DNA from 3 places in the Allobosea sp. TAF32 genome. Region 2 is predicted to be linked to each of the others. Evidence: riboswitches for the same ligand, from Rfam matches in the RefSeq annotation. Region 2 holds a riboswitch; each other region holds the start of a gene.

Region 1 (9,828 bases), 470 kb from region 2:
GGCAACGAGCGAAGCCCCCATCGCGTCGAGGCCTTGCGCGCTCAAAGCGACGGGCACGCAGATCAAGCCGAGCACGGTCATGACGGTGGCGAAGCGCCTCGCCGGGCCGGGGAGCGGGCCGACCCATGCCCCACTCGCAGCGGCGCCGCAGCCGAGGAACAATCCGAGATAGAGACCCAGCCGGCTCAGCCAGACGAGCATTCGCACGCTCGTATCGAACTGCTCGCCGGTCTCGGGCGCCGTGCTGCTGGGCGCACCGATCGAAAACACCAACGTGCCGCCGACGGGGTGGCCGTCCTCCGAGACGACGCGCCAGCTCAGCGCGTAGGTGCCGCTCACCAGTCCGGCCGGAGCAGTGATCACGACCGTGCCGTCCTTCAGCGCGAAGCGATCGAGTATGCGGGCTGCGCCATCCGGCCCGAGCAGCCTCAGCGCAAGCGGCGAGACCGGCTCGCTGAAAACGAGATCAATCTGCCCCGGAGGAGCCACGAGCACGCTGCCATCGGCCGGAACGGCACGGTTCAGCGCCGCATGCGCCCAGGCGAGACCGGGCGCCCCGGCGCCAACCAGAGCAAGGAGAAGCAGCAGCACATAGCGGCGGAATCGGACTGACATGGCGAATCCTCGCGGCGGAGCGCAGGATGCGCCCCGCCGCCAAGCGGTCACTTCGCGGGGGTGAGCTTCACGCCCGGCGCCGGGAACTTGTAATCGTCCGCTACCTTCCCGGCGGCCGGAATCTCGATCCAGCGCTCGACGGCGCCGCCCTCGCATTCCTGAACGACCGGCATATAGAGCGTCGTGTCGGCCTTCAGATCCTTGGTCAGATAGCCGCGCAGGACGAACTCGTCGTAATGCTCGTCGAGCAGCTTGCCGCCGCTCCAGACCACTTCCCTCACGCCCTCGGAAGTCGGCGTGCCGTAGTAGTCGTAGGACTTGTCGTACTTGCCCTTGACGGTCTCGAGGGTCCAGCCCGGCTTCGGCATCGGCTTCACGGCGATGACGCCTTCCGGGATCTGGACGCGGACCTTGGTCGTCGCCGCGCCCTTGCAGCCATGCGGTACGCGGAGCACCGCCTTGTAGGTCGAGCCGAGGGCGGCTGAGGGGCCTTCAAGCGTGATATGCGCGAAAGCCGGACCGGCAGCGATGAGGCCGGCCACTGCGAGAAGATATTTCATGATGCTTGCCCTTGCTGATTGAGGCCGTTTCGTCGGCCGGTTTGCGACAGGCTGGCAGCCCGCCGGATTGAGAAAAGCGGGAAACGACGGTGCGGAAGCGATGCGCCATGCGGCAGCCCGGCGGCGGCAAGTGGCCGCTCGCGTCCGCCCAGGACATCATCGATGAGCGCGATGGCGGCTGCGATCGCGCCTGTCGCGAAGCGGCCCGCGAGGCGAGCCGGGGTATGGGATGGCATGGCACCGGATCCGCGCCGTGCCGGCGTCGGATCGGGCTATGAAGCGCGTCACAACGGCCGGCGGCAGGCTGAAGTCAGCCGTCGCGGACGCTCAGAGCGCCGGACGGCGGCTCAGACGATAGCCGGAGGGGCGCGCGGGTTAGCGGGAGAATGGTCGGACAGGAATCCGACGGGCCGGTCGAGCCGGCGAGCGAAGGCGACCTGATCGACCGGCCGATGCAGCAGCAGCTGGAATTCCGGCTGGGCCGGATCGGCTCCAGCGAGCATTGGGCAGCCGGCCGTGCAGCAGCTCATGCCGGCATGGTTCTGCGATTTGTCATGGTCGCTTCCCGTCTGCACATCGCCGCCCGGCGCGCAGTGCGTCAACGCGAGCGTGCGGTCCAGCGAGAGCGCATTGGCGTATGTCCCGGCGGCGAAGCCCGCGAACAGGGCCTGGATCACGAGCAGATAGGCCGCGAAAATCGCGACCCAGCTCCTGACATCCGATCCGCTGCGATGGCTCAAGGCATCGACCTCCGATGCCTCGATATCACCGACGCGGCCGAGATCAAATGGCTTTGCGGTCGCAGGCCGACAGGAACTTGCGTCGGCTTCTCCGCTCGCAGTTGGCCAGGAGCGCATTGATCCGCCTCAGGCGAGCCCCGGGGCATCGGGAAGCTCGGCGCGCCGCCGATGCGAGCCCGCTCGGTTCCGCCGCTGGTTCGCTTCCGAGCCCGTGTTCCGCGATAACGCGCTCTACGGCCAACTCGGCGGCGCCGCCATATTCGGTCGCCTCGCCGGTCGTCCTCACTCCCAGCTCAGCGCGCCGCCGTTCTGGTACTCGATGACGCGGGTCTCGAAGAAATTCTTCTCCTTCTTCAGGTCCATCGCCTCGCTCATCCAGGGGAATGGGTTCTCGGTCTCGGCGAACACCGGCTGAAGACCGAGCTGGGCGCAGCGACGGTTGGCGATGAAGTGCATGTACTGCTCGCACAGCGCCGCATTCAGTCCGAGGAAGCCCCTCGGCATCGTGTCGCGGCCATAGGCGGCTTCGAGCTCCGCGGCTTCCCGGAGCATGCCGCGCACCTCGTCCTGGAAGGCCTTGGTCCAGAGATGCGGGTTCTCGATCTTGATCTGGTTGATGACGTCGATGCCGAAGTTCAGATGGATCGACTCGTCGCGCAGGATGTACTGGTACTGCTCGGCGATCCCCACCATCTTGTTGCGTCGGCCGAGCGAGAGGATTTGCGCGAAGCCCGTGTAGAACCACATCCCCTCGAAGATCACGTAGAAGGTGATCAGGTCGCGCAGCAGGGCCTGGTCGTTCTCCGGCGTGCCGGTGCAGAACTCCGGGTTCTCGATGCTCTGCGTGTGCTTCAGCGCCCAGGCCGCCTTGTCGGTGATCGACGGCACTTCCCGATACATGTTGAACAGCTCGCCCTCGTCGAGGCCGAGGCTCTCGACGATGTACTGGAAGGTGTGGGTGTGGATCGCCTCCTCGAAGGCCTGGCGCAGCAGGTATTGCCGGCATTCCGGGTTGGTGAGGTGCCGATAGATCGCCAGCACGATGTTGTTGGCGACGAGGCTCTCGGACGCCGCGAAGAAGCCGAGATTGCGCTTGAGCATGCGCCGCTCGTCTTCTGTCAGCCCGTCCTTGGACTTCCACAGCGCGATATCGGCCTGCATCGAGACCTCGGTCGGCATCCAGTGGTTGTTGCAGCCGGAGAGGTACTTCTCCCAGGCCCATTTGTATTTGAGCGGCAGGAGCTGGTTCACGTCGGCGCGCGCATTGATCATGCGCTTCTCGTCGACGGTGACGCGCCCGCCATTGCGGTCGATCTCGCCGAGGCCGGTGGCGTCGGGCGCGGACGATGGGTCAGTCAGGATGGCGGGGTCGGCCGGGGTCGCCGGCTTGGTGTCGGACCAGTCGAGCATGGGATGTTCCGTTCAATGGAGTGCGGGGCGTCATGCTCGGGCTTGACCCGAGCATCTCTTGCCGAGGAGGCTCCAGCGCCTTGTCCTGACGGAGATTCTCGGGTCTGCGCTTCGCTTCGCCCGAGGATGACGCGGATTGCGATGAAGGCGGCCGTTACTGGCAGGCTTCGCAGGTCGGATCGTCGATCGAACAGGCGTTTGGCACGGCCATGCCGTTTTCCAGCGGGATATCGACGATGATCGGCGCGGCGGCCTTGGCAGCGACCGGCACCGTGGCCGAGACCGCGTTGAGCTTGCCATCGGTGCCCTTCAGCGTCGACTTCTCGACATGGGTCGCCGACAGCGCCCGCAGGTAATAGGTCGTCTTCAGGCCCAGCCGCCACGCCAGACGATACGCCTCGTCGAGCTTCCGGCCCGAGGGCTGCGCCATGTAGAGGTTCAGCGACTGGCCCTGGTCGATCCATTTCTGCCGGCGGGCGGCCGCCCGGATCAGCCATTCGGTGGGGATCTCGAAGGAGGTGGCGTAGAGTGCCTTGAGATCGGCGGGCACGCGGTCGATCTGGCTGACCTTGCCGTCGTAATATTTGAGGTCCGAGACCAACACCTCGTCCCAAAGGCCGCGCGCCTTGAGGTCGTGAACCAGCCCGGCATTCACGACGGTGAAATCGCCCGACATGTTCGCCTTGACATAGAGCTGGCTATAGGACGGCTCGATCGACTGCGAGACGCCGACAATGTTGGAGATCGTCGCTGTCGGCGCGATCGCCATCGTGTTCGAGTTGCGCATGCCGGTGGTCTTGACCCGCTCGCGCAGGCACTTCCAATCCAGCGTCGACGAGCGATCCAGTTCGACGTCGACGTCGCGGGCCTCCGAGAGGATATCCAGCGAGTCGATCGGCAGGATGCCCTTCGACCAGAGCGAGCCCTCGAAGCTCGGATAGCGGCCGCGCTCGGCGGCGAGATCGACCGAGGCCGAGATCGCATGAAAGCTGATCGCCTCCATCGAAGAGTCGGCGAAAGCGACGGCATCCTCGGACGCTGCAGCTAAGCGCAGTGTCTGCAGCGCATCCTGGAAGCCCATGAGGCCCAGCCCGACCGGCCGATGGCGCAGGTTGGAGCGGCGCGCCTCGGGGATCGTGTAGAAATTGATGTCGACAACATTGTCGAGCATCCGCATCGCCGTCTTCACGGTCCGCGCCAGCCGAGCCTGGTCGAGCCCGTCGGGGCCGACGTGGGCGGCGAGATTGACCGAGCCGAGATTGCAGACCGCGACCTCGTCGGCCGAGGTGTTGAGGGTGATCTCGGTGCAAAGGTTGGATGAATGCACCACTCCGGCATGTTGCTGTGGTGAGCGGAGATTGCAGGCGTCCTTGAAGGTGATCCAGGGATGGCCGGTCTCGAACAGCATGGTCAGCATGCGTCGCCAGAGATCGACGGCCTTCAACTTCTTATGGACACGCAGCTCGCCGCGGGCGGCCTTCGCCTCATAGGCCTCGTAGGCCGTCTTGAAGGGCTTGCCATAGAGATCGTGCAGGTCCGGCACCTCGTCGGGCGAGAACAGCGTCCAGTCGCCGCCTGCCTCGACGCGCTGCATGAACAGGTCGGGAATCCAGTTCGCCGTGTTCATGTCGTGGGTGCGGCGGCGGTCGTCGCCGGTGTTTTTCCGGAGCTCGAGGAACTCCTCGATATCGACATGCCAGGTCTCGAGATAGGCGCAGACCGCGCCCTTGCGCTTGCCGCCCTGGTTGACCGCGATCGCGGTGTCGTTGGCCACCTTGAGGAACGGCACCACGCCCTGGCTCTCGCCATTCGTGCCCTTGATATGGGCGCCGAGACCGCGCACCGGCGTCCAGTCGTTTCCCAACCCGCCGGAATACTTAGCCAGCAGCGCGTTGTCCTTCACCGCCTTGAAGATGCCGTCGAGATCGTCGGCGACAGTGGTCAGGAAGCAGGAGGAGAGCTGCGGCCGCAGCGTCCCGGAGTTGAACAGCGTCGGTGTCGAGGCCATGAAGTCGAATGACGAGAGCAGGTCGTAGAACTCGATCGCCCGCGCCTCACGGTCGATCTCGCGGATGGCGAGGCCCATCGCGACGCGCATGAAGAAGGCCTGCGGCAGCTCGAAGCGGGAGCCGCGGACGTGCAGGAAATAGCGGTCGTAGAGCGTCTGGAAGCCGAGGTAGTCGAATTGCAGGTCGCGCTCGGGCTTCAGCGCCGCCGCGATGCGGGCAAGGTCGAAGCGGCCGAGCTCGGGATCGATCAGTTCGTTCTCGATGCCGGTCTTGAGGTAGGCCGCGAAATAGTCGCCGTAGCCGGCGGCCATCTCGGCCTGCGTCGCCTGCTCGGTATGACCCTGGACGAAGGTGAGCGCCTCGCGGCGCAGCTTGTCGAGCAGCAGCCGAGCCGAGACCTTGGCGTAATTCGGTTCGCTCTCGATCAGGGTGCGCGCGGCCAGGATCGGCGCCAGCGCCAGCTCGTCGAGGGAGATGCCGTCATAGAGATTGCGGCGGGCTTCGGCGAGGACCGGCTCGGCCGAAACGCCGTCGAGATCCGCGCAGGCTTCGCGCACCACCTTCTCAAGGCGGCCGGCATCGAGCGGCACCATCGCGCCGTCAGCGAGCTTCATGCGCAATGCTGGTGCCGAGACGGCCTCCGGCTTCGTCTCGGCAACCGCCTTTGCCCGCTCCCGGGCTCGCTCCTCGCGATAAAGCACATAGGCGCGGGCGACCTTGTGGTGCTCGCCGCGCATCAGCGCGAGCTCGACCTGATCCTGGACGTCCTCGATATGGAAGGTGCGGCCGTTCGCGGCGCGGCGGGTCAGTCCTGCAACGACCTGCTCGGTCATTTCCGCGACGGCTTCGTGGATACGACGCGAAGCGGCGGCGTTCGATCCCTCGACCGCCAGGAACGCCTTGGTCAGCGCGACCGAGATTTTCGAAGGGTCGAACGGCGTCACTGCGCCGTTGCGGCGAATGACCTGGTAGCCGGGTTCGCTAGTCGCGGCCTTGGCCACCACAGGATCGGCGGTCGGAGCGACGGCAACCGGCCGTTCGGTTTCAAGAGAAAGAGACATGGCATCAACCCCAAATGTTGGGGGCAAAGGCCAGAGCGGTTGCGTCGAGAAGGCGCGCGGCACCACAAGGCCGCGACCTGCCAAGCGCACCACCGGGACACCCCGCCCGAGGACGTTCACTAGGTCGCGGCAGGTCTCCTGGCTCGCGGGTCGTCGCTCTGGTCCCGTCTTCCCAAAGCCTTCCGGCTTCAGTGACTTGGCTGGGCTCAGAACTCGCCGCTTACAGTTGCGGGGGCAGCGCCGGTATCGCACCGGCTTCCCTCTTAGCTCTCGATCTTGCGATTCGAGAGACCATCGACCACCAGATCTAGTGGCCAACGCTGTTCCGGTGTCAATAGGTCGCTATGCCCTTCATTCGGCGCCTTCGATGATCGCCACCGTCGGCCCGGCACGCATACCGCAACGCGAGCCCAAGGCCTCGCCACGCCCAGTATGAAAGGCTTTACACGGCATTGTACGGCACGAAGCCGTGCATGCGCTCGTCGATGGCGAGCGGCTTGCCGATCGGCGGGAAAGCCCGCTGCGGGCAGTTCGAGCGTTCGCAGACCTTGCAGCCGGCGCCGATCGGCGTCGCCGCGCTCGGGTCGCCCAGATCGAGCCCCTTCGAATAGACGAGGCGGCTCGCATGGCGGATATCGCAGCCAAGCCCGATCGAGAAGGTCTTGCCGATGTCGCCATAGCCGCCAACCGCATCGTTCACGGTGCGGGCGATCCAGAGATAGGTCCGCCCGTCCGGCATCTGCGCGGTCTGCGTCAGAATGCGCCCGGGCTGCGCGAAGGCTTCGTAGACGTTCCAGAGCGGACAAGTTCCGCCCACCCGCGAGAAGTGGAAATCGGTCGCGGACTGCCGCTTGGAGATATTGCCGGCCCGGTCGACCCGGACAAAAAAGAACGGCACGCCGGGCGCCCCCGGCCGCTGCAGCGACGACAGGCGGTGGCAGACGGATTCGAAGCCGACACCAAAACGCCGGGCGAGGCGGTCGATATCATAGCGCTCGGCCTCCGCTGCATCGAGGAAGGTGCGATAGGGCATGAGCAGCGCCGCGGCGAAATGATTGGCGAGGCCAATGCGGGCGAGCGCGTGCACCTCCGCCGCCCCGGCCGCAGCCTCCTCGGCCAGCCGCCCTATCGCCTCCTCCATTTCCAAGAAGCCGATCTGCGTGGCTATCTGGAAGGCGCGTTGTCCGGGATCGAGGAGAGCCGAAAGATGAAGCCGGCGCTCCTTCGGATCGTAGCGCCGCTGGGCCTGCCCCGCCATGTCATTGGAGAGTTGGATACGGACGCCATGCCGGCGATCGAGGCGGCGGGCTAACCCCTCCGCCACCTGCCCGACCTTCAAATCCGCCGTTTCGAAGATGCGCTCCGCCGCTTCGTCGAGTTCGGAAAAATGATTGTGGTGCGCGTAGAAGAAGTCCCGCACCTGCTCATGCGGCATCAGCGCCCGGAAGGTCGCCTCGCCGCCGCTGCCGAGCCCGAGTTCCCCCGCCATCGCATCGGCCCGCTCCAGCGCGTTGCGGTAGCGCCGATGCAGCGCGACGACCGCCCGGCCGAGCGCGGGCATGTTCTCCACCACCTCGCGGATCTCGCTGACACTCACGGAATCGCCATTGGCCGGATCGGCGAAGACCTCGCGCAGGTCGGCGACCATCCGCGCCTCATCCCCTTCCGAGAAGAGCTGGACGTCGACGCCGAAGACCGCGTTGATCTTCAGCAGCACCTGGACGGTCAGCGGGCGCAGATTCTTCTCGATCTGGTTGAGATAGCTCGGCGACACCTCGAGCGCCTGAGCGAGCGCAAGCTGGGTCAAGCCGCGCTCTTCGCGCAGGCGCTTAAGGCGGACGCCCGCAAAGACCTTCTTCATAGGCAAGTTCCATTCGCAAAATTCGCAAACACGTCCTATGCCATTCGCATTATTTCACATTTTCAGTCATTTTGCGCCGCAGCAATAGCGAATATTGTGTGAGTCATTCTTATCAAACGAGAGGGCTTTCGCAATGGATGTGATCGGTTTCGACCCAGCCGCCGGACATCGCGGGACGAACACCGCCGCCAAGGCGCAGGCGGCTCCGCGCAAGACCTATTCGGAACTGAGGGCCGAGCTTCTCGCCCGCTATCCCTCCGGCTTCGGCCCCGGCGGCGTCGCGGTGGATGATATCGTGCAGTTGCGGCAGCAGAACAGCTTCGACACGCATCTCGACATCGCCCGCGCCATGGCGAGCGTGGTTCGCCGCGACATGGCGATCTACGACGCCGACCCATCGCAATTCACGCAGTCGCTTGGCTGCTGGTCGGGATTCCACGCCCAGCAGATGATCAAGTCGGTCAAGCGGCTGCGCGGCACGGCCAAGGGCGCGTATGTCTATCTCTCCGGCTGGATGATCGCCGGCCTGCGCAACCGCTTCGGCCACCTGCCGGACCAATCCATGCATGAGAAGACGGCGGTCGCCGACCTGATCGAGGAGATCTATGTCTCGCTGCGCCAGGCCGACGAGGTCGCGCTGAACGACCTGTTCCGTGCGCTGAAGACGGCGCGGGAGGCGGGCGACGCCAAGGCCGAGGCCGAGGCGATCGCGGCCATCGACGCGTTCGAGACCCATGTCGTGCCGATCATCGCCGATATCGATGCCGGCTTCGGCAACGAGCATGCGACCTATCTGCTCGCGAAGGAGCTGATCAGGGCCGGGGCCTCATGCCTGCAGATCGAGAACCAGGTCTCCGACGCCAAGCAGTGCGGCCATCAGGACGGCAAGGTCACGGTGCCGCGCGAGGACTTCATCGAGAAGCTGCGCGCCTGCCGCCTCGCCTTCGAGGAGCTCGGCGTGACCGACGGCGTTGTCGTCGCCCGCACCGACAGCCTCGGCGCCGGCCTCACCCAGAAGATCCCCGTCAGCCAGCAGCCGGGCGACCTCGCGGCGGAATATACGAAATGGCTCAAGACCGAGCCGGTGACGGCCGAGGCGCCGCTACGCGACGGCGACGTCGCGCTCTGGAAGGACGGCAAGCTCGTCAAGCCGGCACGGCTGCCCAACGGCCTGTTCCAGTTCCAGGAAGGCTCGGGGCGCGCGCGCGTCATCGAGGACTGCATCGCCTTCATCAACGACGGCGGAGCCGACCTGCTCTGGATCGAGACCGACACGCCCAACGTCAACGAGATCGCTGCAATGGTCGCTGAAATCCGCAAGGCGGCACCGAGCGCCAAGCTCGCCTACAACAACTCGCCCTCGTTCAACTGGACGCTGAACCTGCGCAAGCAGGTCCGGGCCGAATGGCTGAAGGACGGTCGCATCAAGGCCGAGGACTACCCGGACAACAATGCGCTGATGGGCCCCGATTTCGACGACAGCGCGCTCGGGCGCGAGGCCGATGAGAGGCTCGCCTGCTTCCAGGTCGATATCTCGGCCGAGGCCGGCGTCTTCCACAACCTGATCACGCT
Region 2 (9,828 bases):
GTGACGGTGAGCGCCAGCGTCCAGCGCGCCGCCGCGATCAGATACATCACATCGATGAGGCCGAATTCGCGGATCATCGCCTGACGAACGCCCAGTAGTAGATGCCCGCGAACAGGCCGCGGAAGGCAATCGCGAGCCCGAGATAGAGCACGCCGATGACGGTGTAGACCTCGAAGTCGCGGAAGGTGCGCGACTGCACGATCGAGGCCGCATGGAAGAGGTCCTCGACCGAGATCTGCGAGACGACGCTGGTCGCCAGCATCAGCAGCACGAACTGGCTGGCGAGCGCCGGGAACATCGCCTTCAGCGCCGGAAACATCACGACATAGCGGAAAACCTGCAGGCCGGAGAGACCGAGCGAATGGCCGGCTTCGACCTGCGCCTTGGGCACGGCCTCGAGCCCGGCGCGGACGATCTCGGTGGTATAGGCGCCGAGATTGACGACGAGCGCGATGATCGCGGCGGTGAAACCGTCGAGCCTCAGGCCGAAGCTGGGCAGGCCGAAGAAGATCAGGAAGAGCTGCACCAGCAGCGGCGTGTTGCGGATGATTTCGACATAGCTGCCGACGATCCGGCGCAGCCAGGCCGGGCCATAGACGCGGGCCGCCGCGCAGGCGATGCCGATGACGAGGCCGCCGATCATCGCCGCCGCCGAGAGGAGCAGCGTGACCCAGACGCCGGCGAGGATCGATTCCCAGGCCGCGAAAACATCGCGGAACTGCAGGCCATATTTCATGCCCGGCCGCCTTGCGGCTGTCTCGCAGCGTTGTTCGAACGCGCGATATGATCAGGCCACCGCACCATCCGCCTCCCCTTTACGAGGAGGCTAGGTTCGTTTCTTATTTGATGTCAAGCTTCATATATGAAACAGGAAGATATGAGCGACCTGCCCGACTCCGAGAACGGAGACAAAAGTTCCTACGCGGCGCCCGCGCTGGAGAAGGGGCTCGACATCCTCGAGCTCCTCGCCGAGGCGGGCGAGCCGCTCTCGACGCGTGAGATCGCCGAGCGCCTCGCCCGCTCGAAAAGCGAGATCTTCCGCATGGTCTTCGTGCTGCAGCAGCGCGGCTATCTCGCCCGCGAGGCCGGCACCGACCGCCTCGCCCTGTCACGCCGATTGTTCGACCTCGGCATCCGCACGCCGGGCGGGCGCCAGCTCACCTCGATCGTACTGCCGCTGATGGAGCGCTTCAGCGAGGATAGCGGGCAGGCCGCGCATCTCGTCGTGCTGAGCCGGGCGCAGACCGTGGTGCTCGCGACCACCTCCGGCCATCTCGACGCCAGCGTCATCGTGCGGCCGGGCTATGGAAGGCCGGCGCTCGACGCGAATTCGGGCCTGCTTATCCTCGCCTTCCAGAGCGAGACGCGGCGCCGGCAATTGATGAAGGAGGCCTCCGAGGCCGACCGCGACAAGCTGGAGAGCGACGAGACCAATCGCACCCTCGCGGAAATCCGCGCCACCGGACATCGCGTCGCGCCGAGCCGCGACATCATGGCGGTGACCGACATCGCCTGCCCGGTGATCGGCCCGAGCGGTCATGCCGAAGCGGCGATCCTCGTGCCCTGCCTGCAGCGGCACGGCATCGCGACCGATGAAGCGGCGATCCTGCTCGCGCTCAAGGCCTCCTGCCGGGAGGCGGGTTCGCAGCTCTCGCTCTGAGAAAGTCCCAATCGAGAACGCCGTTGCGACCAGCGCGAGAGGCCTTGACGGTCGCAGTCTTCGGGTGATCCCCTCCTGCCGAAACAATGGGCTTCGCGTGGCTGTCGACAGCACCGATTCCCGGTCGCCGCAGTTCAAACCATCAGGAGATCGTCATGGAGATCATGCGCGCGGGCTCGCGCCCATCCGGAAAAGGACCGGCCGACTGGTTCACCGGATCGGTCCGGATCGACCCGCTCTTCAATCCGCATGCGCCGGAGCGCGTGCAGGGCGCGAGCGTCACCTTCGAGCCGGGGGCGCGGACGGCCTGGCATACGCATCCCCTCGGCCAGACGCTGATCGTCGTCAGCGGGGTCGGCCGGGTGCAGCGCTGGGGCGGTCCGATCGAGGAGATCCGGCCCGGCGACGTTGTCTGGTTCCCGCCCGGCGAAAAGCACTGGCACGGCGCGGCGCCTTCGACCGGGATGACCCATATCGCCGTTCAGGAAGCCGAGAACGGCAAGGTCGTGGAGTGGCTGGAGCAGGTCTCCGACGACCAGTATGGCGGCTGATGGCCGGCATAGTGGGGCGAAACGATGAAGCCTGAGCTCTCCAGCCTCCTGCGCGAGGCCCGCCACGTTCTGCTCGACACTCCGACGCCGCTTCAGCGGCTGCACCGTTTCGAGGAGAAGCTCGCGCGGCCCGGCATCTACGCCAAGCGCGATGATCTGATGCCAATCGCGCTCGGCGGCAACAAGCTGCGGAGCCTTGAATACTGGCTGGGGGACGCGCTGCGGCAGAAGGCCGATATCCTCCTAGTAGGCGGCGGCGCCAGCTCCAATCTCTGCCGTCTGACGGCCGCGGCGGCTTCGCTCGTCGGGCTCGACTGCCTCGTCCTGCACAATGCGGCCGACACGCAGGAGAACCGCCAGGCCTCCTTCCTCAACCGGCTGTTCGGCGCGGAGTTGCGCTTCCTCGGACCGGTCGATGAAAGCCAGCGCAACGCGGCGCTTGCAGCGGCCGCCGCAGAACTCGCCCGGCAGGGCCGGACGCCCTACATCGTCGGCGATCCCGTGCTGGGCGCGATGGGTTATGTTCGGGCCGCCTTCGAGCTGCATGAGCAGTCGCAAGGTGAAGAAGCCCCGATCAAGCATGTCTTTCTTGCCGGCTCGATGGGGCCGACCGAGGCTGGCTTCCTCTTCGGCAACGCCCTGCTGGGGCACCCCTTCCGCATCCATCTCGTCAGCGTCGAGTATGCGCTGACGGAGCTGGCGGGGCGTGTCCGGGCGATCTACGAGGGCCTGCGGGAGCGGACGGGGCTCGACGTCGACTCGCTGGAGGCCGCGCCCCTGCATTATCACATGGGCTATCTCGGCGACGGCTGGGGCGCCCCGACTCCGGCCTCGGAAGCGGCCATCCTGAGCTTCGCGCGCACCGAGGGCATCCTGATCGAACATGTCTACACCGCGAAGACCTGCGCCTGCTTCCTCGAGCGGGTTGCCGATGGAGGGATTGCCGGCGGCGAGCCCGCTTGCGTGCTCCATACCGGCGGCACCGCCGCGCTCTTCTCGCAATTCAGCCTGTTCCGGACGCTGACCTAACGTCGTATCGCTTGACGGGCTTCGGCGCCGCTCTATGGTGCCGCTCGATCGAGGTTCTCCGGGTCACGCCCGGAGCTAAGAGGGAATTCGGTGAGGCGCTTCCCGCGCCAATGCCGAGGCTGCCCCCGCAACTGTAAGCGGCGAGCCCTCCGTCCATCGTCCACTGGCGCCCTGCGCCGGGAAGGCCGGGCGGATCAGGCGTCGACCCGTGAGCCAGGAGACCTGCCGCGATCGCAAGGCGTCTTTCGGGCGGGGTGTTCCGGAGGGGTGCGCGTCGGCGGCCGGCTCCAGAGCTGCGCCTTCCGGCCGTATCCATCGAAGCTCCCCCGCCTCATCTCGGGGAGCGATGAATTCCATGTCCATGATCTTCGGCCGGGCCGCCGCAAGGGCCGCGACACGCTTGACGCGTCCACGTCGTGCGACCTATGAGAAATGCAACATTGTTACATCTTGTGAACATCGCGCCGAAACCGCCCGGTTTCGCCGACGCGGTGCCCGCGTCAGCCCGGTTGCCCCCATGCGTCCCGCCTTTTCGCTGCTGCCCACCCTTTTCGCCGCCGCAGCCGGCCTTGTCCTGTTCGCCGCGCCGGTCGCCGCAGCGCCGACGCAATACCCGCTGACGCTGGAGAATTGCCGGGAGACCATCACCTTCAACGCACCGCCCAAGCGCGTGGTCGCGATCGGCCAGACCCAGACAGAGATTCTCTACGCGCTCGGCCTCGGAGACCGGGTGGTCGGCACCGCCGTCTGGTTCTCGCCGGTGGCCAAGCCCTATGAGGCCGTCAACGCCAAGGTGAAGCGCCTCGCCGACAATGATCCGAGCTTCGAGGCGGTGGTCGGGCAGGAGCCCGATCTCGTCACCGCGATGTTCGAATGGCATGTCGGGCCGAACGGCATCGTCGGCAAGCGCGACCAGTTCCACAAGGTGAAGGTGCCGACCTATGTCTCGCCGACCGATTGCGTCGGCAAGGACAATTCAGGCCCGGGTGACGGCGTGCGCACGCAGATGTTCTCGATGGAGCTGGTCTATCGCAACATCCGCGAGTTCGGGCAGATCTTCGATGTTTCCGACCGCGCAGAGAAGCTTGTCGCCGAACTGAAGGCGCGCGAGGACAAGGCGGTCGAGTCCGTCGCGAAGCTGAAAGCGCAGGATGTGCCCGTCGTCGTCTGGTTCTCCAGCAAGGACATCAAGGGCGACGGCTTCATGGCCGGTAGGAACGGCGTGCCCGCCTATATCCTGTCCAAGCTCGGGGCGCGCAACATCATCACCACCAATGAGGAATGGCCGCTGGTCGGCTGGGAGAGCATCGCCGCCGCCAACCCGGCCGTAATCGTCACCGTGAAGATGGACCGCCGCCGCTTCCCGGCTGATGACATCGAAAAGAAGCTCGCATTCCTGAAGACCGACCCCGTTGCCAGCAAGCTCGACGCGGTGACGAACAACCGCGTCGTGATCATCGACGTGGGCGCGACCCGCGCGGGGCTCGACACGGTCGATGGGATCGAGACGCTCGCCAAGGCGATCGCCAGCTTCGGCCTCACCCCTTGAGCCACGCCGCCCACGGCCCGAATTGGCCGGCGCGGATCGGCATCGCGCTCCTCTCGCTGGTGGCGCTTACCGTCTCGGTGGCGCTGGCGGTGACGATCGGCGAGATGGCGATCCCGTTCGATGTCGCGCTCAAGGCGCTCGGCAACGGATTGTTCGATCTCGGCCTGCCGGTCGGCGCGATCCAGCAGGGCGTCATCTTCGACTACCGCCTGAGCCGGGCGCTGATGGCGGGGCTATGCGGCGGGGCGCTGGCGCTTTCCGGCGTGATCCTGCAGGCGCTGCTGCGCAACCCGCTGGCCGAGCCCTATATCCTCGGCATCTCGGCCGGCGCCTCCACCGGCGCCGTCGCGGTGCTGATCCTCGGGGTCGGCATCGGCGGCATGGCGGTCAGCCTGTCGACCGGCGCCTTCATCGGCGCCTGCGCGGCGCTTGCCGTCGTCGCGCTGCTAGCGGCGGGGGCCGGCGGCGCGAGCGACCGCGTCATCCTGGCCGGCGTCGCCGCCTCGCAGCTTTTCAACGCCGCGACCGCAACCATCGTGACGACGCTCGCCAGCGCCGAGCAGGCGCGCGGCGTGATGTTCTGGCTGCTGGGCAATTTCGGCGGGGTGCGCTGGCCGGATCTGTGGATCGCGACCCCGGTTGCGCTGATCGGCTTCGGCATCTGCATGCTGCACGCCAAGGCGCTCGATGCCTTCGCGTTCGGCGCCGACGCCGCCGCCTCACTGGGCGTGGCGGTAATGCGCGTGAGGATCGTCCTGTTCGCAACGACCGCCGTGATGACCGCCGCGATGGTCAGCATCGTCGGCACGATCGGCTTCGTCGGCCTCGTCATCCCCCATGCCGCGCGCTTCCTCGTCGGCTCGGGCCATGCCCGGCTGCTGCCGGCCAGCCTCGTCATCGGCGCGATCTTCATGATCCTCGCCGATATCCTCTCGCGCGTGCTGGTGCCGCAGCAGATCCTGCCGATCGGCGTGGTCACCGCGTTGTTCGGCGCACCGGCCTTCGCGCTGATCCTCTACCGCGCCCGGAAGCCCGCATGACGCTCGCGACCCAAGATGTGCGCTGGGGCGCAGCCGGACGGATGATCGTCGACGGCGTGACGCTTCATGCCGCTCCCGGCCGCATCCTCGGCTTGATCGGCCCCAACGGCTCGGGCAAATCGAGCCTGCTCCGGCTGCTCTGCCGATTGCGCAACGTGGCGAGCGGCGTCGTGACGCTCGACGCGCGCGACATCGCCGCCGTGCCACGCCGCGAACTGGCGCGCCGGCTTGCCTTCGTCGAGCAGCAGGCGACGACCGAGGTCCAGCTCTCGGTCTGCGACGTCGTGCGCCTCGGCCGCACGCCGCATCGCGCCGCGCTCGCCTCCTGGGCCGCTGCGGACGAGGCCGCCGTCAACGCGGCGCTCGCCCGCGTCGGGCTCGCCGAGAGGCACGAGCAGCTCTGGCACACGCTATCGGGCGGGGAGCGCCAGCGCGTCCACATCGCCCGGGCGCTGGCGCAGGAGCCGAGCGAGCTCATCCTCGACGAGCCGACCAACCATCTCGACATCCAGCACCAACTCTCTATTCTGACGCTGATCCGGCGGCTCGGCATCACCTGCATCGTCGCGCTGCACGATCTCAACCTCGCCGCGCTGTTCTGCGACGAGATCGCGCTGCTGCATCACGGGCGCCTGCTGGTTGCGGGCGCTCCGGAATCTGTGCTGACGGAGGAGACGATCCGCGAAGTCTTCGGTGTCGCCGTGGCGATCCGGCCGGGCACCGCCGGACGCCGCCATATCGAGTATCTGGTCGATCTGGAGCGTGACGAAGCGGGCGCGTGACGGCCGGCACCAATGTGCCGCAGGTCTTGCACCCCGCTCACGAGCCGGAGGTCTTGTCTCCGGGATGCACAGCCTCTTCGGCGTAGCGCGCGACCAGCTGCTTCTGGATCTCCGTCTCCGGCCCCGAGCCGGCGGCGGCGATGGCTGCGACCGCGTCGGCACCACTCAGGCCGAGCGCAACCAGGATACAGGTCGCGACCATGCCGGTCCGGCCGATGCCGGCGGCGCAGTGAACAAACAGCTGCCTGCCCGCTTCGAGATCGCGAGCAGCCTGTTCGGCGAGAGCCTTCAGGCCGCCGCCATCATCGGGAACGCCGAAATCGCCGATCGGGAAGCATGTGACGGGGATGCCGAGGTCGGACTGCCGCGCGGCGTAGTCCGGCGCCTTCAACTCGATCTCCTCGAAGGGCGTCAGGCAGATGATGCGGGCGATGCCTCGCCGGGCCAGATCGGCCAGATCGTCCACCAGCGGCCGCAGCCGGCCCGGCATCGGCCCAAGCCAGAGGGCGCCGGCGATCGCCGCCGGCAGGTCGACGCGTCGCATGAAACCCGTTCGGGCGCTGATCATCGCAGCCTCCCCTGCTTATCGCTCAGGCGAGCAGCGCCTTCGCCTGAACAGCCATGACCTTCTCCTCATTAGCCGGGATCACCAGAACCTTGAAATCGCCGAGGAAGGTGAGGCGATCGAGGATCGCGCTACGGACCGGCGCGGCATGTTCGCCGATGCCGCCGGTGAAGATGAGGCCATCGATGCCGCCCATCGCCGCCGCCATCGCCGCGCTGAACTGCGCGACCTTCAGCGTGAAATAATCGAGGGCGAAGCGCGCGCGGGGATCGTCGCTGTTCAGCAGCGTCTCGACGTCGTTGGAGAGGCCGGAGAGGCCGAGCAGGCCGGAGCGCTCATAGAGCGCGTTCGAAACCTCCCCCGCATTCATGCCCAGGCTCTGGAACATGTAGAGCACCGCTCCGGCGTCGAGCGCGCCGCAGCGCGTGCCCATCGGCAACCCGTCGAGCGTCGTCATCCCCATCGTCGTATCGATGCTGCGCCCGCCCCGGATGGCACAGAGGCTTGCGCCATTGCCGAGATGGGCAGCAACGACGCGGCCGGCATGGAGGTCGGGATGCCGCTCGGCCAGCACGATCTCCAGCCATTGATAGGAGAGGCCGTGGAAGCCGTAGCGGCGGATGCCCTTGTCGCGCAGTCCCTGCTCCAGCGCGAATTCATGGGTGAGCGCATCGTGCCGCGCGTGGAAGGCGGTATCGAAGCAGGCGACGTTGGGGACGTCGGCCATTAGGCGCCGGGCGGCCGCCACCGCGGCGAGATTGTGCGGCTGATGCAGCGGCGCCAGCGGCGAGAGCGCCTCCAGCGCGGCGAAGATCTCGGGCGTCAGCACGACCGGATCGGCATAACGTTCGCCACCATGGACGATGCGGTGGGCAACCGCCTTCATGCTCCAGCCATCGTCGTGGCGGTCGACAAAGGCGAGGACGGCGGAGAGCGCCGTATCGTGGTCGCAGGCCTGCGGCAGCGCGATGCGCTCGCGCGGGCCGTCCGCGAGGCCTGCATCCATGGCCGGCTCCGGCTCGCCGAGACGCACCGCCTTGCCGCGCGCGAGCACGCTAAGGTCGTCGCTGCGGAAAACCTGAAATTTCAGGCTGGATGAGCCGGCGTTGAGGACGAGGATGGTATCGATCACCTGAGCCGCCCCGTGCGCCGCGCATCAGCCAGAAGAACCGCCAGGACGCAGGAGAGTAGGCGCGCCCGCAGATTGTCGGCCCGGCTCGTCAGGATGATCGGCACACGCGCGCCAAGCACGATCCCGGCCGCATCGGCGCCGCCGAGGAAGGTGAGCTGTTTGGCCAGCATGTTGCCGGCCTCGATCTCGGGCACGAGCAGGATGTCGGCATGGCCGGCAACGGCCGAGACGATGCCCTTCTCCTTCGCCGCTTCCGCGCTGATGGCGTTATCGAAGGCGAGCGGCCCGTCGACGATGGCGTCGGTGATCTGGCCTCGATCAGCCATCTTCGAAAGCGCGGCAGCATCGAGCGTCGCTGTCATGCGCGGGTTCACGGTCTCGACGGCCGCCAGCACCGCGACCTTGGGCAACTCGTCGATGCCGTTCAGCGCGACATGCCAGAGATTGACGGCGTTCTGGACGATGTCCGCCTTGGCGGCGAGATCGGGCGAGATGTTGACCGCGGCGTCGGTGATGATGAAGGGCTTGGGATAGCTCTCGATGTGCATCACGAAGGCATGGGAGATTCGCCGCTCGGTCCGCAGGCCGGAATCGGCGTGCACGACCGCGCCCAGCAGTTCGTCGGTGTGCAGCGAACCCTTCATCAGCGCCTCGAGCTCGCCGGCGGCGGCCAGCGATACCGCCTTCGCCGCCGCCTGATGGCTGTGCTCGGTATCGATGACCTGCCAGGGCGAGATGTCGATGCCGGCCTCCTGCGCGGCGGCATGGATGCGCGCGGCCGGACCGATCAGCACGGGATCGATGAGCTGCTCAGCCACGGCGTCGGCCACCGCCTCGATCACATTGGCCTTGACGGGATGCACCACCCCGGTCCGCACCGCCGGGAGATCCTCGCAACGGCCTAGCGCGAGGCGGAAATATTCGGTGGAGGTTAGCGTCGTCATGGCGCCTCTCTAGCTCTGCGCGGCGATCCAGCGGGCGATGCCGGGCCAGGTTTCGCCAAGCGTCTTGCGGCCCATGAACAGGCCGATATGGCCGCCGGGCACCAACTTCTTCTCGATCTTCTTCTTCGGCGTGCCGACGAGGTCCTCCGCCGCAAAGACCTGCTCGCTGGTGGTGATGTCGTCCCCGGCGCCAGCCAGGAGATAGACCGGGCAGGTCACGTCCTTCAGGCTCAGGCGCCGGCCCAGCCCGACGAACTCGCCCTTGGCGAAGCGGTTGTCCTTGAAGATCTGCTCGATGGCCTGGAGGTAGTAGACGCCGGGCAGGTCGAGCGGGTTCTCGTACCAGGCCGCGAAGGTCTCGGTCCGGTCGAGATAGTTCTTGTCGGCGATGTTCTGGTAGAGCCGGACGTACTTGTCGACGTAGTGCTCGTCGGGATGCATGTTCTTCCAGCCCGCCAGCATGAAGCGCCCCGGCATCAGGCCCCGCCCCGTCCGGACCATGGCGCGATAGCTCTTCAGCGGCATGGTCTTCGCCATGCGCTTGATCGGCCCGTCGCCGGCATCGGCGTCGATCGG
Region 3 (9,828 bases), on a different contig from region 2:
AGATGCTCGGGCGAGAACTGCCGGTTCTGCAGCCCGCTGACGTCATGGTCGCGGAAGAAGCGGTGCATCTCGCCGCAGAGATCGCGCAGCCGCACGCCGGCATAGCGGCCCGGCCGGCGGCGGGAGAACTCGGGGATGGCCTCCTCGAGCAGCGCGTTGTCGTCATGCAGCTTCTTGAAGGCGACGAGACCGCTGATCAGCGTGCCGGCCTTGCTCGCCTCGACGCCCGGCGTCAGCAGAAAGAGGAGCGAATTCAGGTCGTTCTTCTCGGCGACGATCCGGTTCTCGCGCAGGAACTGCGCGACGACCGGTGCGGGAATGCCGTGCTCGGCATAGGTCCCGCTCTCGCGGTCGAAGCCAGGCGTCAACAGGGTCAGCTTGTTGGGGTCGGTCATGGCGAAGCCCGACTCCATCCGCGTGAAGCCGTGCCAACTCGCATGGGGCGCGAGCTGCCAATAGGCCGGATTGCTTGCGAGCTGGTCGGTCGCGACCATTTCCCAGGCGACATCATGGACGGCGCCCTCGCGCGAGGCGTCGGCGATGCTGACCCGATCCGGCACGAAGGGCTCGAAGAACCAGCGCCGCTCGGGCCTCGTCTCCTTCTCCTCGAATTCGCGCCTGACCGCCCGGATCTTCTTGCGGAGCTCGATGCCGAGCCGGATCGTGTCGTCCCAGAGCACCTCTCCGGAACGGCCCTTCATCATCTGCGCGCCGACGTCGAGCGAGGCGAACAGCGGATAGAACGGCGAGGTCGAGGCATATTGCATGAAGCTCTCGTTGAAGCGCCGGTGCTCGACGCGCCGCTTCTGGCCCCTGATATGCCGATCCTTCATGTGGATCTGGGACGCCTGGCTGAAGCTCGCGAGCTGCTTGTGCGTCGACTGGGTCGCGATGATGCCGGGGGACTCCGGGCCGAGGCCGGAGAGGCCCATGGCGAAGCGGCCCGCATAGAGCGGATGGAACTTCATGAAGCCGGCCCAGGCTTCGTCGAAGAGGATGTAGTCGCAGAGGTGGCCGATCCGGTCGAGGATCATCTGCGCGCTGTGGATCGTGCCGTCATAGGTGCACTGTTCCACCACTGCGACCCGGAACGGGCGCGGCTTCCTCCAGGCGTCCGGGTCCTTGATAAGCGGATTGGTGCGGATGCGCTCGCGCAGCGCCTCCTCGTCGAAGCTCTCCCAGAGCATCGGGCCGATCAGCCCCCAGGCGTTGCGCGCGGTCGGGATATAGACCGGAATGCCCCCGGCGATCAGCAGCGCGCCGTGATGAGCCGCCTTGTGGTTGTTCCGGTCGAACAGCACGAGGTCGCCGTCCGAAACCAGCGCGGCGAGCGCGACCTTGTTGGAGGTCGAGGTGCCGTTCAGGACGAAATAGGTCTTCTCCGCCCCGAAAATTTGCGCCGCTTCCTTCTGCGCCTTCAGGGCCGGCCCCTCATGGGTCAGCAGGTCGCCGAGATCGAGCACGGAATTGTCGAGGTCGTCGCGGAACACAGCCTCGCCGAGATGCTCCATGAAGACGCGTCCGATCGGGCTACGGCTGTAGAAGACGCCGCCATTGTGTCCCGGGCAGGTCCAGAGATGGTTGCCTTCCTCGGCATAATCGACGAGCGCGCCGAAGAACGGCGTCTTCAGCGTCTCGGCATATTGCTTGAGACGGCTGATCAGGCTCTTGGCGATGAAGGGCGGGGTCTCCTCCGAGAGGAAGATATAGCCGTCGATGAAATCGAGCACCTCGACCGGTACGTCCTCGAAGCGCTTGCGGCGGATGAGCAGGATGATCGGAAAATCGAGGCCGCGCCGGCGCATCAGATTGATCAGCGCGGCAGTCTTGCCCTCAAGACCCTTCTTGCCCCAGTCGACCACCATGCAGCCGATGGCGGCATCGGTCTGGACCGCGATCTCGGCATCTTCGAGCTTGCGCGCCTTGACGACCTCGAAGCCCGAGCGCTCGATCTCCTCGATGATTTGGTTGAAGCGGATCCCTTCGAGATCCTCGGCATCGAAATTCGGCGTCGCGAACAGAAAGGTGAAGCGCCTGAAATAATCCATGCCGTCTCCGCTGGCGTGAACTTACGACACTGAGTGAGTCTTGCGACAATCCGGCGACCAACGATGCAACTGCATCAGCGAGGTCCCGGTGCCCCATCTTTCCCCGGAATTCAGGCCAAAGATGCGCAGCCCCGGCCGGAACGTCGGCTGGCCCGATCCCGTCTCGCCGGGGACTGTAGCAGATGGTGGTCTGCTGTCGCTGCAGCGCCAAGCCGGTTTGACGCGGCCGCATTTCCGCCCTAATCGTCGCCGCGACGGTTCCTTCACGGGATCAAAAGGGAACGCGGTGCGGGCGAATTTCTGCCCCATGCCGCGGCTGCCCCCGCAACTGTAAGCGGCGAGCCTTTCGCCAGACGCCACTGGGACCTCGGACCTGGGAAGGCGGCGTGAAGGCACCGACCCGCGAGCCAGGAGACCTGCCGTCAACCGTGGTCACACGCGAACACGTTCGGACGGGGTGCGCCGATCGCTGATTAGACTGTTTGCCGCCTCCCGCGCGGCCGATGGGAGATCGCGTTCGCGGTGACGTGCCACTGACGTCAACCGCCCGAGGTCTCCATCGTGAACGTCTTCTCTCCAGCCGCAGGACGCGGCCGCCTGCTGCTTTCCGCCTCCCTTCTCGCCCTCGCCTGCTCTGCCCCTGCCCTGGCGCAAAGCGACGCCGGCCCGGTCGCGCTCGACGAGATCGTGGTCAGCGCCACGGGGACGCCGACCCCGGCGCGCGAGATCGCGAGCTCCGTCACCGTCATCACTGCGAAGGAGATCGAGCAGCAGCAGCGCCGCACCCTGCCGCAGGCGCTCGCGACGGTGCCCGGCATGAACATCGTGCAGACCGGCGGGCCGGGCGGGCAGACCTCGGTCTTCATGCGCGGCACCAACTCGAACCACGTCAAGGTGCTCATCGACGGAATCGAGGCCAACGACCCCGCGACTCCCAATCGCTCCTTCGATTTCGGCTCGATGCTGACGGACGATATCGAGCGCATCGAGGTGCTGCGCGGCCCGCAGAGCGGCCTCTATGGGGCCAACGCGCTCGGCGGCGTGATCTCGATCACGACGAAGCGCGGCGAGGGTCCACCAAAGGCAACGGCACGCGTCGAGGCCGGCTCTCACGGCACATTCAACCAGTCTGCGGGCTTCAGCGGCGGCGACGACCGCTTCAACTACGCCTTCAACGCCGCCCACTTCCGCTCGGACGCGACCGATGTGACGCCACCGAACCTTGTCCCGCCGGGCCGGCGCATCAACCCCAATGCCTTCGACAATTACAACTATTCAGGCCGCGTCGGCGTTGCGCTCAGCGACACGCTGACACTCAACTGGATCGGCCGCTATCAAGACGGGCAGCTGCGTTTCACCAGCGACACCGGCTTCCCGAGCCGGCCTGCGCCCTATCGCTCGCTGCAGAACTACGCCCAGGCCTTCACCCGCGGCGAGGTCGTCTGGGACCCGTTCGGCGGGCGCTTCGTCAACACCTTCGGCGTCTCCTACACCAACCAGGACCGGGCAACGCGGACGGCGAACGGAACGACCGGCATCCTCGGCCTGCCCAACGAGAATCTGGGCGAGCGCACCAAGCTCGACTGGCGCGGCAATTTCGAGATCGCCAAGGGCCACAACCTGCTCATGGGCCTGCAATACGAGCGCGAGCGCCTGGATACGGGCCTCGTCGCCTCCAACGGCAACAAGGCTGGCTTCCTCGAATATCAGGGCAATATCCAGGACCGCTTCTTTCTGGTGGCCAATATCCGACGCGACGACGACGACAGCTATGGCGGCCACACCACCTACCGCATCGCCCCGGCGCTGATCATCCCCGGCACCGAGACCAAGCTGAAGGCGAGCTACGGCACCGGTTTCAAGGCGCCGACGCTCAACGAGCTCTTCGTCGACTATCGCCCCGGGTTCAATTTCCATGGCAATCCGAACCTGAATCCGGAAGAAAGCCGCGGCTGGGATGCCGGCTTCGAGCAGCCGCTTTTCGACCGGAAGCTGCAGTTCGGTGCGACGTGGTTCCAGAACGACATCGACAACCTGATCGTCACCAACGCCACCTTCGATTCCTATGCGAATGTCGGAAAGGCCAGAACCAAGGGCGTCGAGGCCTTCGCCGCGCTGGAGATTTCGCCGCAATTCCGCATCCGCGCCGACTACACCTTCACCCTCGCCAAGGACGAGATCGCGCGACAGGAGCTGCTGCGCCGGCCGCGACACAAGGCGAGCGCAACCGCGACATGGACGCCGACCGACAAGCTCACGCTCTCGGCGACGCTGCTCTACGTCGGCTCCTGGGTGGACGGCAATCGCGACTTCTCGGTCGCCCGAATGAACGCGAAGGGCGCGACGCTGGTCAATCTCGCGGCCGAATACAAGGCGACCGACAAGGTCACCGTGTTCGGCCGCATCGACAATCTCTTCGATAAGCGCTGGGAGAACCCCGTCGGCTTCCTGGTTCCGGGCCTCGGTGCCTTCGGCGGCATCAAGGTGGCCATCGGCGGCTGAGCGCGCCCCGCGCCCCGCGCGATTTTCGTGGCGTTGCCATGACGGCCTCCGCCGCCATGGCAATCGGCGTTGCGCCGGACGATGACACGCGCGACCGCCACGCCCGGCGCGGGCTGCCGCGAATGCGCCGGTCGATTCAGCGCTTCTCCATCTCCGCCAGATAGGTCCGCACGGCCCATTCAGGCCCGTGCCAGGAGGCGCTGCCCTTGCCCTGCAGCTCGGGCGCGTCCTTCCAGCCCGGCTCGATGCCGGTCATGTCCGGCAGCAGATGGGCGATGCCCTTGTGGCAGTCGATGCAGGTCTTCTCGCCGGTCACCAGGAAGCGGCTGTGGATCTCGGCCGCACGGCGCGTCTGTTTGGTGAAGTCCATCGCGACCGAGGAATGGCAGTTGCGGCATTCGAGCGAGTCGTTCGCCTTGAGCCGCGCCCATTCGTGCTTGGCGAGCTCGAGCCGGTGATTGAGGAACTTCTCGCGCGTCGAGATCGTGCCGAAGATCTTGCCCCAGACCTCCTTGGAGGCCTGCATCTTGCGGGCGATCTTGTCCGTCCAGTTATGCGGCACATGGCAGTCCGGGCAGGTCGCGCGCACGCCCGAGCGGTTCGAGAAATGCACCGTCGATTGCAGCTCCTGATAGACGTTGTCGCGCATCTCGTGGCAGGAGGTGCAGAACTTCTCGGTGTTGGTGATCTCCAGCGCGGTGTTGAAGCCACCCCAGAAGAGCACGCCCCCGACAAAGCCGCCGAGGGTCAGGAAGCCGAGCGGCAGATAGGCGCTCGGCCGGCTGATGATGCGCCAGAAGCGCACGACGACGCTCCAGCACCAGAGACAGAAGGATTTGAGTCTGGCCATGATCCGTCCCGCCTAAGGCTTCCGGCCGACGTCTTTGGCGTCCTGGAACCGGTTCTGGACGAGCGGCGCGACATCGGTCTGCTGGACATGGCAAGCGGTGCAGAAATAGCGCCGCGGCGTCACGTCGGAGAGCACCTGCCCGTCGCGATCCTGGAAATGGGTGATGCTGATCATCGGCGCGCCCGAGCCCTCGGTGAACTCACGCTTGTGGCAGTCCATGCAGCGGTTGGTGTTGAGAGTAAGCTGGTAGCCGTCGATCGAATGCGGGATCACCGGCGGCTGCTCCGGATAGTTCCGCATGCGCCTGACGTCGTCGACGATCGGCCGGCCCAGCGCCGGCACCCGTTCGAGCGCCATCGGGTCGGCCGTTCCAGTCAGCCGCGGCACGATCTTCACCGGCGCCCCCTCCTGCGAGAAGGCGGCGCCGAAGGCGAGGACGAGGCCCGCCGCCATGGCGGCCCCGAGGAAGGTCCGCGAGCGCATCAGCCCGAGACCGGTACGATCTTGACCGCGCATTTCTTGAAATCCGTCTGCTTGGAGATGGGATCGGTGGCGTCGAGCGTCGTCTTGTTGATGAGCTGGCTGGCGTCGAACCAGGGCACGAAGACCACGCCGGGCGGCATACGGTTACGCCCGCGCGTCTCGACACGGGTGCGCATCTCGCCGCGGCGCGAGATCACCGTGATCTCGGCGCCCTGGTTGAGTCCGCGCTTGCGGGCATCCTCCGGGTGCATGAAGCAGCGCGCGCCGGGGAAGGCCTTGTAGAGCTCCGGCACGCGCATGGTCATCGAGCCGGAATGCCAGTGCTCCAGCACGCGGCCGGTGACCAGCCAGAGATCGTACTCGGCATCGGGCGACTCGGCCGGCGGCTCGTAGGGCACCGCGATGATGCGGGCCTTGCCGTCCTTGTTGCCGTAGAAGTCGATGCCCTTGCCGGGCTTCACATAGGGGTCGAGGCCCTCGCGGTAGCGCCAGAGCGTCTCCTTGCCGTCGACCACCGGCCAGCGCAGGCCGCGGACCTCGTGATAGAGCTCATAGGGGCCGAGATCATGGCCGTGGCCCCGGCCGAAGGTAGCGTATTCCTCGAACAGACCCTTGTGGACGTAGAAGCCGAAATCCTTCGACTCCTGATTGTCGTAATCCGGGCTGATCTCGGAGAGCGCGAACTTGTCGACATTGCCGTTGCGATAGAGCACGTCGAACAGCGTCTTGCCGCGATAGTTCGGGTTGGCGTCGAGGATCTCCGCCGGCCAGACCTCCTCGGTGGTGAAGCGCTTGGAGAACTCCATGAGCTGCCAGAGGTCCGAACGCGCCTCGCCCGGCGCCTGCACGAGCTGGTGCCAGACATGGGTGCGCCGCTCGGCATTGCCGTAGGCGCCCTCCTTCTCGACCCACATCGCCGCCGGCAGGATCAGGTCGGCGGCCAGCGCCGTCACCGTCGGATAGGCGTCGGAGACGACGATGAAGTTCTCGGGGTTGCGGTAGCCCGGATAGGTTTCGTTGCTGCTGTTCGGCGCGGCCTGCAGGTTGTTGTTGACCTGGATCCAGTAGAAATTCAGCTTGCCGTCCTTGAGCATCCGGTCCTGCTCGACGGCGTGATAGCCGGGCTTCTCGGGGATGATCCCGTTCGGGACGCGCCAGATTTCCTCGGCATGTTTGCGATGCTCGGGATTGACCACGGTCATGTCGGCCGGCAGGCGATGGGCGAAGGTGCCGACCTCGCGCGCCGTGCCGCAGGCCGAGGGCTGGCCGGTGAGCGAGAACGGGCTGTTGCCGGGCTCGGAGATCTTCCCCGTCAGCAGATGCAGGTTGTAGACGAGCTGGTTGGCCCAGACGCCGCGCACATGCTGGTTGAAGCCCATGGTCCAGAGCGAGACGACCTTGCGCTTGGGATCGGCGTAGAGCTCGGCGAGCTGCTCCAGGAAGCCGGGCTCGACCCCGGTGAGGGCTGAGACCTTCTCCAGCGTGTAGTCCTTGACGAAGGCGGCATAGGCCTCGAAATCGATCGGCGTCGTCGCGGTGGGATCCGCAGCCTTCTTCGCCTTGACCTCGCGCGGGTCGTCGGGCCGCAGGCCATAGCCGATGTCGGTCGCACCCTTCACGAAGGTGGTGTGCTTGCCGACGAAGTCCTTGTTCACCCGGCCCGTCGAGATGATGTGGTTGGCGATGTAGTTCAGGATCGCCAGATCGGTGCCCGGCTTGAACACGATCGGAATGTCGGCGAGGTCCGAGCTGCGGTGGGTGTAGGTCGAGAGCACCGCGACTTTCACATGCGGCTGGCCGAGCCGGCGGTCCGTCACCCGCGTCCACAGGATCGGGTGCATCTCCGCCATGTTCGAGCCCCAGAGCACGAAGGCGTCGGCATGCTCGAAATCGTCGTAGCAGCCCATCGGCTCGTCCATGCCGAAGGTGCGCATGAAGGCGTAGGCGGCCGAGGCCATGCAGTGGCGGGCGTTCGGGTCGAGATTGTTGGAGCGGAAGCCGGCCCGCATCAGCTTGGTCGCGGCATAGCCCTCGAAGATCGTCCACTGCCCGGAGCCGAACATGCCGAGCGCGGTCGGCCCCTTGGCCTTAAGCGTCGCCTTGGCCTTGGCGGCCATGGTGTCGAAGGCCTCCTCCCAGGAGACCGGCGTGAACTCGCCGTCCTTGGCGTAGGCGCCGTTCCTCTTGCGCAGCAGCGGCTGGGTCAGCCGGTCGCTGCCGTACATGATCTTGGAAAGGAAATAGCCCTTGATGCAGTTGAGGCCACGATTGACGTCGGCCTTCATGTCGCCGTGCGTGGCGATGACGCGGCCTTCCTTGACGCCGACCATCACACCGCAGCCGGTGCCACAGAAGCGGCACGGCGCCTTCGACCATTTGATCTGCAAGGTGTCGACGCCGCCGCTGACCGGCTGGGCATCAGCCGGAACGCTCATATTGGCGGCAAGCGCGGCGACGCCAGCCGCCTGCGCCTTCAGCATCTCGCGACGGGACAGGGTCATGGGGTTACTCCGGGGTCGTCGAGGGTTTCGAGGTCTTCGATCTGTTCGAACACCATGTTGGCCGAGAGCACGCCGTCGATCAGGCTGATCGCGGCCAGCCGGTCGCCGATCACGCCGGTGCTCGATCCCTCCAGCACGATCACGATCTTGCCGTTCTCGACGCGATGGACCTCGGTCTCCGGCAACTCGCGGATGCGGGCGAGCACCGCATCGACACGCGCCGGCAGGGCCGAGACGACGGCGCTCGAAATGTGATGGAAGCGCGGGCGCGATGGCTCAGCCATGGGGTGTCTCCGACGGGCGCGCTCCGGCGCTGATGGCCCCGGCCGGGCAGCCCGCGATGCAGGCGCCACAGCCGCTGCAGAGATCGGCAGCCAGCTCCGGCACGGCCGGCCCGCCGAGCCGCGGACGAAAGCGGATCGCGCTCTCCGGACAGGCATCGCCGCAGCTCTGGCAGACGATGCCGCGGCTGGCGAAGCATTCCGCCCCGATCACGGCGACATGCTCAAAGGCGGACATGGCGCGATCGAAGACCGGCTCGGGGCAGGCATCGGAGCAGGCGCCGCAGAAGCTGCATTCGCCTCCCGTGAAATCGAGGGCGGCCCGGCCGGACTCGTCGAGCGCGATGATGTGCTGCGGGCAGGCGGGCAGGCAGGCGCCGCAACCGGTACAGGCCGCAGCGATCGACGCGGCGCGGGACCAGGGTGGGCGAACCCTGTCGGGCAATGAGAGGCGCCGGCCGGTCAGGAAGTTGCGGCGCCCGCGATCAATGGCGGTGCGTTCCATGGCCCGGCCTCAATGCGGAGGTCCGGGCGGACCGACAATCAGCTGGAACATCCAGACCAGGAAGCCGTAACCGCCGACGACACCGATCGCCACAATCGGCCAAATGAGCACCGCCAGCGTGAGGAAAGCCAGAAGTTCGGCTCGCCTTGTCGGCCTTTCCGAAGCGGTTTCCGGGCCACTCGCCCCCGCGGTCTCCATCGTCATCTCTCGTCCTTTCGCGTGCGGGGCGTTCACAAACCGCGCCGTCACCAGATTTGAGATCGAAGAAATAGAAACTGAAATACTGTTCCTTGTCTACTGTCGTCGTCGCCCGAAAACGCGCCCGCCTCAGGACCTTGATCTAGCGCAACACGTCTTCGCAACGGTCGCGGCCGCAATTGCTTGGCGCTGTTCTTGCTAAGCGGGCAACATATATCCCTCCGCCGACAAGACATTTCGTCTTTTCGGCGGCGGGACTGCGCTCAAACGGCACCTCCAGGATCGCGCTGCGCCGTTCGATCGATAACGTCAGGCCGGGCGTTCACCCCTGGCCTGAGATTGGGCCGCCCGGTGATCAGTTCGTCATGTCGAGCACGATGCGCCCTTCGATCTGGCCCTTGTGCATCCGATCGAAGATGTCGTTGATTTCCTCGAGCCTTGCCGTGGTGATCGTGGCCTT

The links. A riboswitch is a leader RNA that binds a small molecule or an ion and turns the genes downstream of it on or off. The one in region 2 is predicted to bind cobalamin.
Region 1: linked by a shared signal. The riboswitch ahead of AB4Z16_RS03360 (ribonucleoside-diphosphate reductase subunit alpha) and the one ahead of AB4Z16_RS01175 (ABC transporter substrate-binding protein) in region 2 are both predicted to bind cobalamin.
Region 3: linked by a shared signal. The riboswitch ahead of AB4Z16_RS16440 (TonB-dependent receptor plug domain-containing protein) and the one ahead of AB4Z16_RS01175 (ABC transporter substrate-binding protein) in region 2 are both predicted to bind cobalamin.

The regions. Positions count from the first base shown of each region.
Region 1 covers NZ_JBFRDM010000001.1:736,038-745,865, forward strand. Annotated here, with positions in the region: gene AB4Z16_RS03340 (copper resistance CopC/CopD family protein) at 1-615, opposite strand, end outside; gene AB4Z16_RS03345 (YcnI family copper-binding membrane protein) at 663-1,178, opposite strand; gene AB4Z16_RS03350 (hypothetical protein) at 1,523-1,915, opposite strand; gene AB4Z16_RS03355 (ribonucleotide-diphosphate reductase subunit beta) at 2,198-3,325, opposite strand; gene AB4Z16_RS03360 (ribonucleoside-diphosphate reductase subunit alpha) at 3,480-6,395, opposite strand; cobalamin riboswitch at 6,507-6,707, opposite strand; gene AB4Z16_RS03365 (short-chain fatty acyl-CoA regulator family protein) at 6,838-8,256, opposite strand; gene AB4Z16_RS03370 (isocitrate lyase) at 8,390-9,828, shown strand, end outside.
Region 2 covers NZ_JBFRDM010000001.1:267,885-277,712, forward strand. Annotated here, with positions in the region: gene AB4Z16_RS01150 (amino acid ABC transporter permease) at 1-77, opposite strand, end outside; gene AB4Z16_RS01155 (amino acid ABC transporter permease) at 74-736, opposite strand; gene AB4Z16_RS01160 (IclR family transcriptional regulator) at 878-1,660, shown strand; gene AB4Z16_RS01165 ((R)-mandelonitrile lyase) at 1,816-2,211, shown strand; gene AB4Z16_RS01170 (1-aminocyclopropane-1-carboxylate deaminase/D-cysteine desulfhydrase) at 2,236-3,240, shown strand; cobalamin riboswitch at 3,275-3,484, shown strand; gene AB4Z16_RS01175 (ABC transporter substrate-binding protein) at 3,758-4,789, shown strand; gene AB4Z16_RS01180 (FecCD family ABC transporter permease) at 4,786-5,829, shown strand; gene AB4Z16_RS01185 (ABC transporter ATP-binding protein) at 5,826-6,611, shown strand; gene AB4Z16_RS01190 (protein-tyrosine phosphatase family protein) at 6,649-7,179, opposite strand; gene AB4Z16_RS01195 (acetate/propionate family kinase) at 7,202-8,308, opposite strand; gene AB4Z16_RS01200 (bifunctional enoyl-CoA hydratase/phosphate acetyltransferase) at 8,305-9,252, opposite strand; gene AB4Z16_RS01205 (alpha/beta fold hydrolase) at 9,262-9,828, opposite strand, start outside.
Region 3 covers NZ_JBFRDM010000007.1:212,946-222,773, reverse strand. Annotated here, with positions in the region: gene AB4Z16_RS16445 (Orn/Lys/Arg family decarboxylase) at 1-2,048, opposite strand, end outside; cobalamin riboswitch at 2,287-2,486, shown strand; gene AB4Z16_RS16440 (TonB-dependent receptor plug domain-containing protein) at 2,610-4,550, shown strand; gene AB4Z16_RS16435 (cytochrome c3 family protein) at 4,687-5,400, opposite strand; gene AB4Z16_RS16430 (nitrate reductase cytochrome c-type subunit) at 5,413-5,916, opposite strand; gene napA (periplasmic nitrate reductase subunit alpha) at 5,883-8,384, opposite strand; gene AB4Z16_RS16420 (chaperone NapD) at 8,381-8,668, opposite strand; gene napF (ferredoxin-type protein NapF) at 8,661-9,170, opposite strand; gene napE (periplasmic nitrate reductase, NapE protein) at 9,180-9,368, opposite strand; gene adhP (alcohol dehydrogenase AdhP) at 9,724-9,828, opposite strand, start outside.